3 regions of the Paenibacillus azoreducens genome follow, and region 1 is predicted to be linked to each of the others. Evidence: riboswitches for the same ligand, from Rfam matches in the RefSeq annotation. Region 1 holds a riboswitch; each other region holds the start of a gene.
The links. A riboswitch is a leader RNA that binds a small molecule or an ion and turns the genes downstream of it on or off. The one in region 1 is predicted to bind cyclic di-AMP.
Positions count from the first base shown of each region.

Region 2: linked by a shared signal. The riboswitch ahead of L6442_RS24455 (alpha/beta fold hydrolase) and the one ahead of L6442_RS00560 (APC family permease) in region 1 are both predicted to bind cyclic di-AMP.
Region 3: linked by a shared signal. The riboswitch ahead of L6442_RS27085 (hypothetical protein) and the one ahead of L6442_RS00560 (APC family permease) in region 1 are both predicted to bind cyclic di-AMP.

Region 1 is NZ_AP025343.1:105,266-108,380, reverse strand. Features, by position in the region: gene L6442_RS00560 (APC family permease) at 1-1,486, opposite strand, end outside; cyclic di-AMP (ydaO/yuaA leader) riboswitch at 1,620-1,797, opposite strand; gene L6442_RS00555 (gluzincin family metallopeptidase) at 2,511-3,115, opposite strand, start outside.
Region 2 is NZ_AP025343.1:5,506,480-5,509,594, reverse strand. Features, by position in the region: gene L6442_RS24460 (hypothetical protein) at 1-128, opposite strand, end outside; cyclic di-AMP (ydaO/yuaA leader) riboswitch at 519-720, shown strand; cyclic di-AMP (ydaO/yuaA leader) riboswitch at 792-953, shown strand; gene L6442_RS24455 (alpha/beta fold hydrolase) at 1,109-1,930, shown strand; gene L6442_RS24450 (AcpB/EbpR/MafR family transcriptional regulator) at 2,002-3,115, shown strand, end outside.
Region 3 is NZ_AP025343.1:6,090,400-6,093,514, reverse strand. Features, by position in the region: gene L6442_RS27090 (glutathione peroxidase) at 188-670, opposite strand; cyclic di-AMP (ydaO/yuaA leader) riboswitch at 1,118-1,328, shown strand; cyclic di-AMP (ydaO/yuaA leader) riboswitch at 1,456-1,628, shown strand; gene L6442_RS27085 (hypothetical protein) at 1,803-2,195, shown strand; gene kdpF (K(+)-transporting ATPase subunit F) at 2,336-2,413, shown strand; gene kdpA (potassium-transporting ATPase subunit KdpA) at 2,576-3,115, shown strand, end outside.

The DNA.
Region 1 (3,115 bases):
GAGACTGCGCATAATTTAAGGAACGTTCGACAACATGCGTGATGCCGGATACGGGAAGAATAACGACATTCCCTTCAATCGGAACCACCGGTTCGCAGGTCGACAAACGTAGCTGGTCACCCACCGCTTCATAATGCTTCTTAATGCGATGAAACAGATAAACGATCAGCGGTAAAAATATCAGCACCGGCCAGATTTGCGGAAACTTCGTTACAAAGAACATGACTGAAACCGTAAAGCTGATCAGCGCGCCGATCGTATTGATGATTAGTTTCATCACCCAGCCCGCAGGCTTCTCACGAATCCATTTCACCATCATGCCTGTCTGTGACAGCGTGAATGGAATGAATACCCCTACCGCATACAGCGGAATCAAATGTTCCGTTTGCCCGTGGAAGGCGATTATCAGCACGATCGAGAGCAAACCAAGAATAATGATCCCGTTGGAGTAACCAAGACGGTCGCCCCTTACGGTAAACATTCGAGGAATGAACCGGTCCTTCGCCAGATTAACCGCAAGCAGCGGGAAGGCCGAGTAACCTGTATTGGCGGCAAGGACAAGGATCAGAGCGGTTGTTCCCTGGATGAAAAAGTACATAAAATTTCGTCCAAACGTCTGCTTGGCGATCTGGGATACCACCGTCTCCTGGGGATTCGGGGAAATCCCTAAATAATAGGCAAGAAACACGATACCGGAAAACAACAGGGCTAGCAGAACCCCCATCGCCATTAATGTTCTGGCGGCATTTTTCGGGGCCGGATCTTTGAAGTTCGGGATGGCATTGGATATTGCTTCAACACCTGTCAAGGCCGAACTGCCTGATGCAAAAGCTTTTAACAGCAAAAATAAACTGATGCCCGCTACAGGTGTTCCTATTGGCGTATGAAGATTGGGGGAAACATGACCGGTCATGATATTGTGCAGCCCTACGCCGATCAAAATGAACAGCGCAAATGCAAATAAGTAAACCGGATAGGCCAAGATGGATGCCGACTCGGTTACACCCCTCAGGTTCAAAATGGTAATCAGAATAACAAATGTTACGGCAATCCCTACCGTATGCTCATGCAGCACAGGAAAAGCTGACGTTATCGCATCCGTCCCCGCCGAGACACTGACCGCTACTGTTAAAATATAATCCACCAACAAAGAGCCTCCAGCTACCAATCCAGGAAGAATCCCCAGATTCTGCTTGGACACAACATATGCTCCTCCGCCGTGTGGATAGGCAAAAATAATTTGCCGATATGACAGAATCAACGCCGTTAATAAAATGAGCACTCCAATCCCGATAGGGATCGAATACCAGAAAGCCGCTGTACTGACGGTGACCAGAACTAAGAGGATCTGCTCCGGACCGTAGGCTACGGAAGATAACGCATCCGATGAAAGTACGGCTAATGCCTTTTTCTTATTTAATTTTTGTTCTCCCAGTTCTTTAGATTTTAGAGGCCGGCCAATAAGAAACCTTTTCAATGCTGCCATTGTTTATGTCACCGCCAGTGTTTAAGTTGAAGAAACCATGGATGTACCCTTATTGTTACCCATAAAATCAATTTTGGCACAAAAAAGCCACAGGAAAGTTGGACTTTCCCGTAGCTTTCATGAGCACACAACAAATTCCTCTTTCATAACGCTTACGAGGTTAGCTGACGGATTCGGGATTGAAAGTATCCCTACACTCAAAAAGTGAATAATCAAGTGATTCACGCCTCTTATCATTTGAATTCCAAACATACGATGAGTGGATCTAATCGGTTTCTCCCTACCCATTGGGCGTTGAGAAAACAACCATCCGCGAGATCAAAACCCGGGATGGTTGTTTGGCTAAGTTAGCTATTGTAGATCGCTTGTTTACATGTCGATCAGATTAGTTGTTTTGAGCATTCTTGCGATAAGCGCCGTTACCTCGGCACGCGTCATCTGTGCTTGAGGACTCAGATGTGTTGGGCGGTTTGGCAACCTTCTCTGGGATATGCCTATCCCTTATCTTTGATTTCATAACTTTGCAGTCCGGCCAGAGCGATGCCTTATTGTTGCTTCAGCTGACGGAATGGGATTCAAGGACTTCCACTGTTTATACCAACGGGTAATGTCGGCGTGAATTGGCAGTTCCAACTCGCGTTCGATCCTCTGTTTCAGAAGCAAATATTGTTCTTCTACGCCTATCATGTTGCCGGCGGCATGATAAAGCTTCATCACGGATTACGACGGGGACAGCATGATGATTTTATGGAAATATAAAACAAATATGTATAAAAACAGGGTGTTTCTGTAGCAACCAAACACCTTTTCAAATTTCCCCAAACTGGGGCTGATCAATAACTCTTTCCTCTGCAATCAATCATATCACACCGATGAAAAGTGATGGACCCCAAAATTTCTATTGTTTATGATGGCGCGTTTTCTGCTTATTGATAGGAATAAAACAAAAAAGAAGGGGAAGTCCCCTCCTATAACATAAACCAACTCTTATCGTTCATCGTGATCAAAAAGGTCATTTTCTTACTTACTTTGCTCTTACCATCTTTGAACCGTAATTTTCTCTTAAATAACCCACCCATAGATCATGCAATTCCGCTTTGCTGACCCCAAAGATACGATCCCAATCCTCAGGATGCCTGATAAAATCATTTAATTTCTCATATCCGTATTTGGCAGCCAAAAATTCCACAATGGTATACGAATATGGATATCCGTTCCTATAAACGAAGGCAGACCCGTCTAACTCATCAAAGCCAGGTATTTTGCCGGCAGATACCAAAGGGGGAAGCACGTTCAAGGCATTTAAGTCTGTTTTCCCGAAATAATTGGCAACCCCTTCTTCCAACCATGTGGGCCGCTTACTGTCAACATGCGATAAGACGACATGCGTAAATTCGTGAACGGTTGATTGAAACATGGAGGGCCGATATTTTGGGGATACAATGTATAAAGCGTCTTCGCCAAAAACGCCAAGCGACCAAAAGTTAGAAAATTGCCCGATCGAATAAATAAAATTCATTGGGTTTGGAAATACGGTAACCTTCGTTTTCGCAGGCAGCTTCACTTGAATCGCATCTGTAATACGTCCATAGTTCTGTTCCAGAAGATCTGCAAGCTTATCTAGCGAGT
Region 2 (3,115 bases), 1.9 Mb from region 1:
GAGCTGAACATCGTCTGCACCATCATGCTAACGACCAGCCAAGAAATGAAGTATGGCAAAAAGACAAATGACTGTGCCGTCTTCTTGAACCATTTAACCGCGACTTCATTGAGCAGCACCGAGAGCATGATTGCCGTCCCCAAACCGAACACAAGAAACAGCCCATTCAGAAATACGGTGTTCCATGTGACACGAAGCCAGTCATTGGTCGAAAAGAAGAACTCGAAGTTTCTCCATCCTACTCATTCGCTGCCAAACAGGCCTTCTGAAAGCCGGTAATTCTGAAAGGCGAGCAAATGTCCCTGTATCCGCTTCTGTAGGGGGCCGCTCATCAAGTGTTATGCGGAACATAAATCAAGTAAACGGAAGCTTTCGGTTGTAAATGAATGATTGAGTAAGTTCAGTGACCGGAAACCGGCAATAGCCTTAAAAAAGGCCATGAATTCTATCATAACCATCCTTTACAGTTTGCCGGCTCAGGCGTATAGTCAACTCATTATGAAGTATCTTCGCTTCATGAATGAATTGCGCTGAATTTTCAATTGCGAAAAGCGGGGGAACCACAATCAGCATTGGCATGGCATTCCGATCATACGGAATGAAGCCGCTGCTAGGGGTGAATCGGAAGAAGAGGCGGTTTAATATCGGCTTCCAATCCGCAGGGCAACTCTCACTGCCCGAATCCGACAGCTAACCTCGTAAGCGTCGCTATGAGAGAGGAGTGAAACTGTGAGTTGTCAACGAACACAGGGTACCTGCTCTGTGTTTTTCTGTGCGGAAAATTGAATGGATGTCTAAGATCGCTGAATTTCCGTTCCGACGGAAAACGGGGGAACCGGCCGTGATGATCAATCATTCGTCACATGGGGTGAATCTCGAAAAAGCATTCGAGTAGGGCTACTCTTGGGTCCGAATCCGTCAGCTAACCTCGTAAGCGTTAGAAGAGAGGCTGCTTTTTATACATGCAATGCAAGGTTTATTTGCCTTGCCTCAAGAAGCATGGAAAGAGAGTTCCTCTTTCCCGTGCTTCTTTTTTTGCTGTTTTCGGATTTAGTTCTGGATTAAAGAAGGCATCGTCAGATAATGCATAATGGAGAGGAGAAGGAAGTTGCCTAATATAGAAGTGAACGGAACAACGCTGTATTATGAGACGCATGGCAGCGGCGTGCCCATTGTTTTTATTCATGGACATCTTTCATCTCATCATATGTTTGAGCCTCAAGTGGAGTATTTCAGCAAAAGAGCCAAAGTCATCGTGCTTGATTTGAGGGGATACGGAAATTCGGGGAAGTTAAACGTGGAAGTGGAAGAGATCGTCAAGACGCAATGCGAGGATTTAAACGAATTAATGGATAAACTGGATATCCCGAAAGTGACCCTTGTCGGCTGCTCGAGCGGAAGTTTGCTTGTGCAAAAGTTTGCGGCCTCTTACCCGGACAGGGTAAATGCGCTTGTGCTGGTGGACAGTTATTTCTACGGTCCATGCGGTCCTTTTGGCACCAAAAGCAGCCTGTGGAAAATCCTCGAGGCATGCAGCTGGCTTTCCTATTATCTGCCTGCGGAATTTTTCCTCCGCTCGCTCCGCGTGACATACCACCGCTGGATTCCGGCTTACAGTATTTTACGGAATGAGCTGTTTCATAAACGGCCTACCGAATCGATCAAGCAGCGGATGGCTTTGCTGAAGGTCCATACGGATCCGGGTTCAACGCGGCTGAAAATGCCGATATTATGCGTAGCGGGCAGACAAAGCGAATGGTTTGTGAACCAGATGAACAAGGCGGTAGAGTGGTTCTCCTGCGCACAGAAGGCGGTCATTGAAGACGCGATCTATCCAAGTCATTTATGTCAGCCGATTGAGTTCAACCGTATTTTGCTTAATTTTTTGATTGACCAGCGTATTTACCGGATGGAGCAGCCTTCGGGCTGAATATGGCCTTCGCTGGCTAGAATATTGAGGTACCGCTTGGCCTGGCGGAAGCAACGGGTAAAGGTGATGACATGAATAAAGAATATATGCAGCTGAAATCGCTGCTGAAGCTGCTGGACCGGGAGGAGCGGTGGTTTACGTTTGCCGAGGTGGAAAAAGAGCTGGGGTTATCCGGCAAGTCCGTCCGCAAAATCGTCGAAGCGGCCCTTCACCTCCTGCCCCCGTCCATGCATATCGAGGTATCGAGGGGGAGGGGCATCATTTTCCGCCGGGACCGTTACGGCACGAGCATTCAGGAAGTTTTGGAACCGCTGCTTCGGGAGACGCCTTATTTCCGCCTGATGCAGCTTTTGTTCGTAAACAACGGAAACGCCTCTGCGGAAGAGGTGGCGGAAGAGCTCTACATGAGTTTTTCCTCGTTCAAAAAATGGATTATTCATCTAAACCGGGATGAGCTGCGTCCGTTTCAGCTTCGGATTACGTACTCCTCGCCGACGCTTAAAGGTAATGAAATTCATGTCCGCTATTTTTTCTGGAAACTGTTTACCGAGGCTTATCCGTATACCGGATGGCCTTTTTCGAATGCCGATTTTGACCGGCTGAACGGCTTAGTGGCGGAAATCGAGCGGGAAAAAGGAGTGATCTACTTTTTGAATTCCAAGCGCAGCCTGTCGTTTCTGATCGCTATTGTGCTCGAAAGAGTCAAACAGGGACATCGGGTTGCGCTCAAAAACGGCAGCTATGCCTGGGATCAAAACGCGTTTTACGGCCCCGTCGTAAAACTGTCGGAGAAGCTTACTCAGCTTTACGGCGTCGTTTTGCCTCAGGATGAGGTCTATTTTTTGCAGTCGATGTTCAACCTCAGCCAATACCATGACAAGGACGGATTGAATATTTTCGAGGAAAAAGCGCCTCCTTCGGAAGGTGGGGATCGTGAAGAGAACCGTATGTCCGGCTTGCTTATCGCTGTATTGGCTGAAGCCTTTCCGGCGCTGAACTTAGGACCGCGGTTTTTGGCCGAAATCCGGGAATTTGTGGACAAGCTGCGGATCGATAACGCCATTCCCGAACTGATGGCCGTTTCGCACAGCCATCTGACTGCGTATATCCAGGAGAAAGAGCAGTCCATTTTTGCGTCCGTAACCGATTGTATGCAGCATTGGCAGCGGAGCTTCCCAGATATGA
Region 3 (3,115 bases), 1.3 Mb from region 1:
AGTACCCTCTAAGAAGCGAGGGCCGCGTTTAGCGGATGTTTTTCCTGTCAGTTACAGAATACATAAGCTCCGCCGAACACTTATATAATCGATGAACATAAAAATAGCTGCCGAGATGTTCTCGACAGCCTGCAGAGGCCGCCAGGCCTCTTTTTTGCTACTACATGTTTTATTCCGCAGATGCATTTCAGTCTCCAAGCAGTTTAATGACATCCTCTTCCAGTTTATCCGGCGTTGTTTGCGGGGAGTAGCGTTTCACCACATGTCCCTCTTTGTCGACCAAAAACTTGGTGAAATTCCATTTGATCGCTTTGGATCCCAGAACTCCCGGGGCCTGTTCGGTAAGGTACTTGAAGAGCGGATGAGCATCTTCGCCGTTGACGTCGGTTTTCTCGAACATCGGGAAACTGACGCCGTAATTGACCTGGCAAAACTCCGCAATTTCCTCGTTATTCCCTGGTTCCTGATGCGCAAACTGATTGCTTGGGAAACCGAGAATTTCAAAATTTCGTTTATGATATTTTTCATACAAATCTTGAAGCCCGCGGTATTGCGGCGTAAATCCGCATTTGCTCGCCGTGTTCACGATCAGCAGTACCTTCCCCTCATAAACGGACAAGGGTACGGCCTTTCCCTGAAGCGTGTGGGCTTGGTAATCGTATACTGACATGTTTTTGCCCTCCTTCCATCTTATTTGATATGTAAAACCTGATCATTGCAGCGCTTTTGTTATATGCAACTTCATTTTACTTAATGAGTCATCCCGTTTCAATTCGGCGTCAATGGAAATGGTATCTTGTATCAGGGAATTTCCGGGGGATTGCGGGTGGTAAAAGCTGTTTTTTAACAGAATGCATGTTTTTGCGCATCATATCGGCGGTTTACCGGAAATTCCAGATTCCCTTGCGGACAGGAGGATGAAAAATGACAGCCTGATTTACGAAAACAGGTGAAATAAAGAGGTTGGACGACTTTAGAGGAGATAAAAACCCTTGTAAGCGATAACTCAATTCAAAATGCCGCATTTTTAAGCGATAGGTGATTTCGCGTCACCTTTACACGTTTTGCGCGCGGGTGTATGATTCAAATCGTATTCAAAACATATTCTAAACGTTTCCATTTTTAATCGCTGAGTTTCTGCCCGCAGGTGGCGGAAATCGGGGGAACCAATCGCGTGTATTCCTGTTGTCCGGTGTGAGAGTCGGAAGCAGGCGGTACCGCAGGGGTGAATCCCGCGGAACGGATGCCATGGATCCGAAACGCGGGTAGAGCGACTCTCACCGCTCGAATCCGTCAGCTAACCTCGTAAGCGTCGTATGAGAGAGGAATGATGAAACTTGTGATCGATGTGTATCGACCGCAGGGGACCTATTAACCTCTGTGGTTTTTTGTTGCCAAAATGGTTTGAAAATGAAAGGAAATGCAAAAATTTCGGAAAATTAACGATTGATTTGAATGTCTTTAACGCTTAATTCCGGCTGCGGGCCGGAAGCGGGGGACCCAAATTAGCGCCGCATTGGCGGTGCCCGGGGTGAATCCTCCCGTCCCGAAAAGGGACGATGGGGGGATGGGCGACTCTCACGCCCTAATCCGTCAGCTAACCTCGCAAGCGTATAGGGAGAGGCAGCATTTGTCGTGGGCAGTGTTTTCATGGCTTTCTTTCGCCATGGGTAACAGGCCGCGGGAAAGGACCTCTTTCCTGCGGCTTTTTTGTTGTGAAGCAGACTCGGCAAAAGGCTGTAAAGCAGGTCTTACGGATTTTTTAATAGACTGGACATCTTGCCGGAAAGGGGGCGAAAGCCGTGGAAGAGGAACTCATCGTTGTTACGGCGCCTAATGAAGCCGGGCGCAAATTTATTAAGCTTCTGATTTATCTCAAACGGCCTTTCGCCGTGCTAACCAATAATTTGAAGGAAGAGCGGGCGCTCAAGAAGCTGGGCGTTTCGCAAATCATCCGGATTCATACGAACCATACAGATGAATGGGCCGTGCCGGAGCAGAAAGTCGGCCGGATCTTCATCTTCGAGAATAGTCTCAATTTAACTTGCCGGTATTTGCAAATATGCCGTCCCTGGACTTCACGTCCGATCTATGTGATTACGCGTACAGGGAATTCTCCGGGAATATACCGGGGGCTTGGGGCCAACCACATCATTCATTCGTTAAACGGCGAAGTTGGATTTTTGCTGAAGTAAATGCGTTTTATGACCGAGAGGAGAGAAATCAAAGCCATGATGGACTTTCTGATGATCGTGACACTTGCGGGAGTGTTCGGCGTTTTTCTGCTGTTCCTGATGTGGTGCGGCCATATCGTGGATGGGGGAGGGGAAGAACGATGATCGTAGTGTCGGTTTTGGCGCTGCTCGTATTCATCTATTTGGTATATGCCCTGATCCATCCGGAACGGTTTTAGTACAGGGGGAACCGGGGGTCCCCGCAAAGTAATCGGAACAAGCCTCGAAGGTCACGCGACACTTTGTGGAGTTATATTTCCGGGGTCCCCGCAAAGTAATCGGAATAAGCCTCGAAGGTCACGCGACACTTTGTGGGGTTATTTTATGAGGAGGAAGCGAAAGTGGATATTTTGCAGATTTGCATTGTCATCGCGGTGCTGCTCCTGCTGGTCAAGCCGGTAGGAAGCTATATATATCATGTGTTTTCCAATGAGGCCAATCGTACGGACAAGATTTTCGGACCGATGGAAAACATTTTATTTAAAATCATCGGGCTAAAAAACCGCTCAAGCATGAGCTGGAAAAAATACGCTCTTAGCATGCTGGCGACGAACATCATATTGGTGGCCCTCAGTTATCTTGTTCTACGATTGATGGGCGGGCTGCCGGTGAACCCGAGCAACGTCGGAAACATGGATGCCAGCTTGTCATTTAATACGGTCATCAGCTTTATGACCAACACGAACCTGCAGCATTACAGCGGCGAAAGCGGCATGTCGTATCTCGGCCAGATGATCGTCATCACGATGATGATGTTTACCTCGGCGGCTTCGGGCCTTGTGGTTGCCATTGCTTTCATCCGCGGGATTACGCGCAGAGGGGGCGGGCTGGGGAACTTCTTTGAGGACTTCGTTAAAGCCCATACCCGCATCTATTTGCCG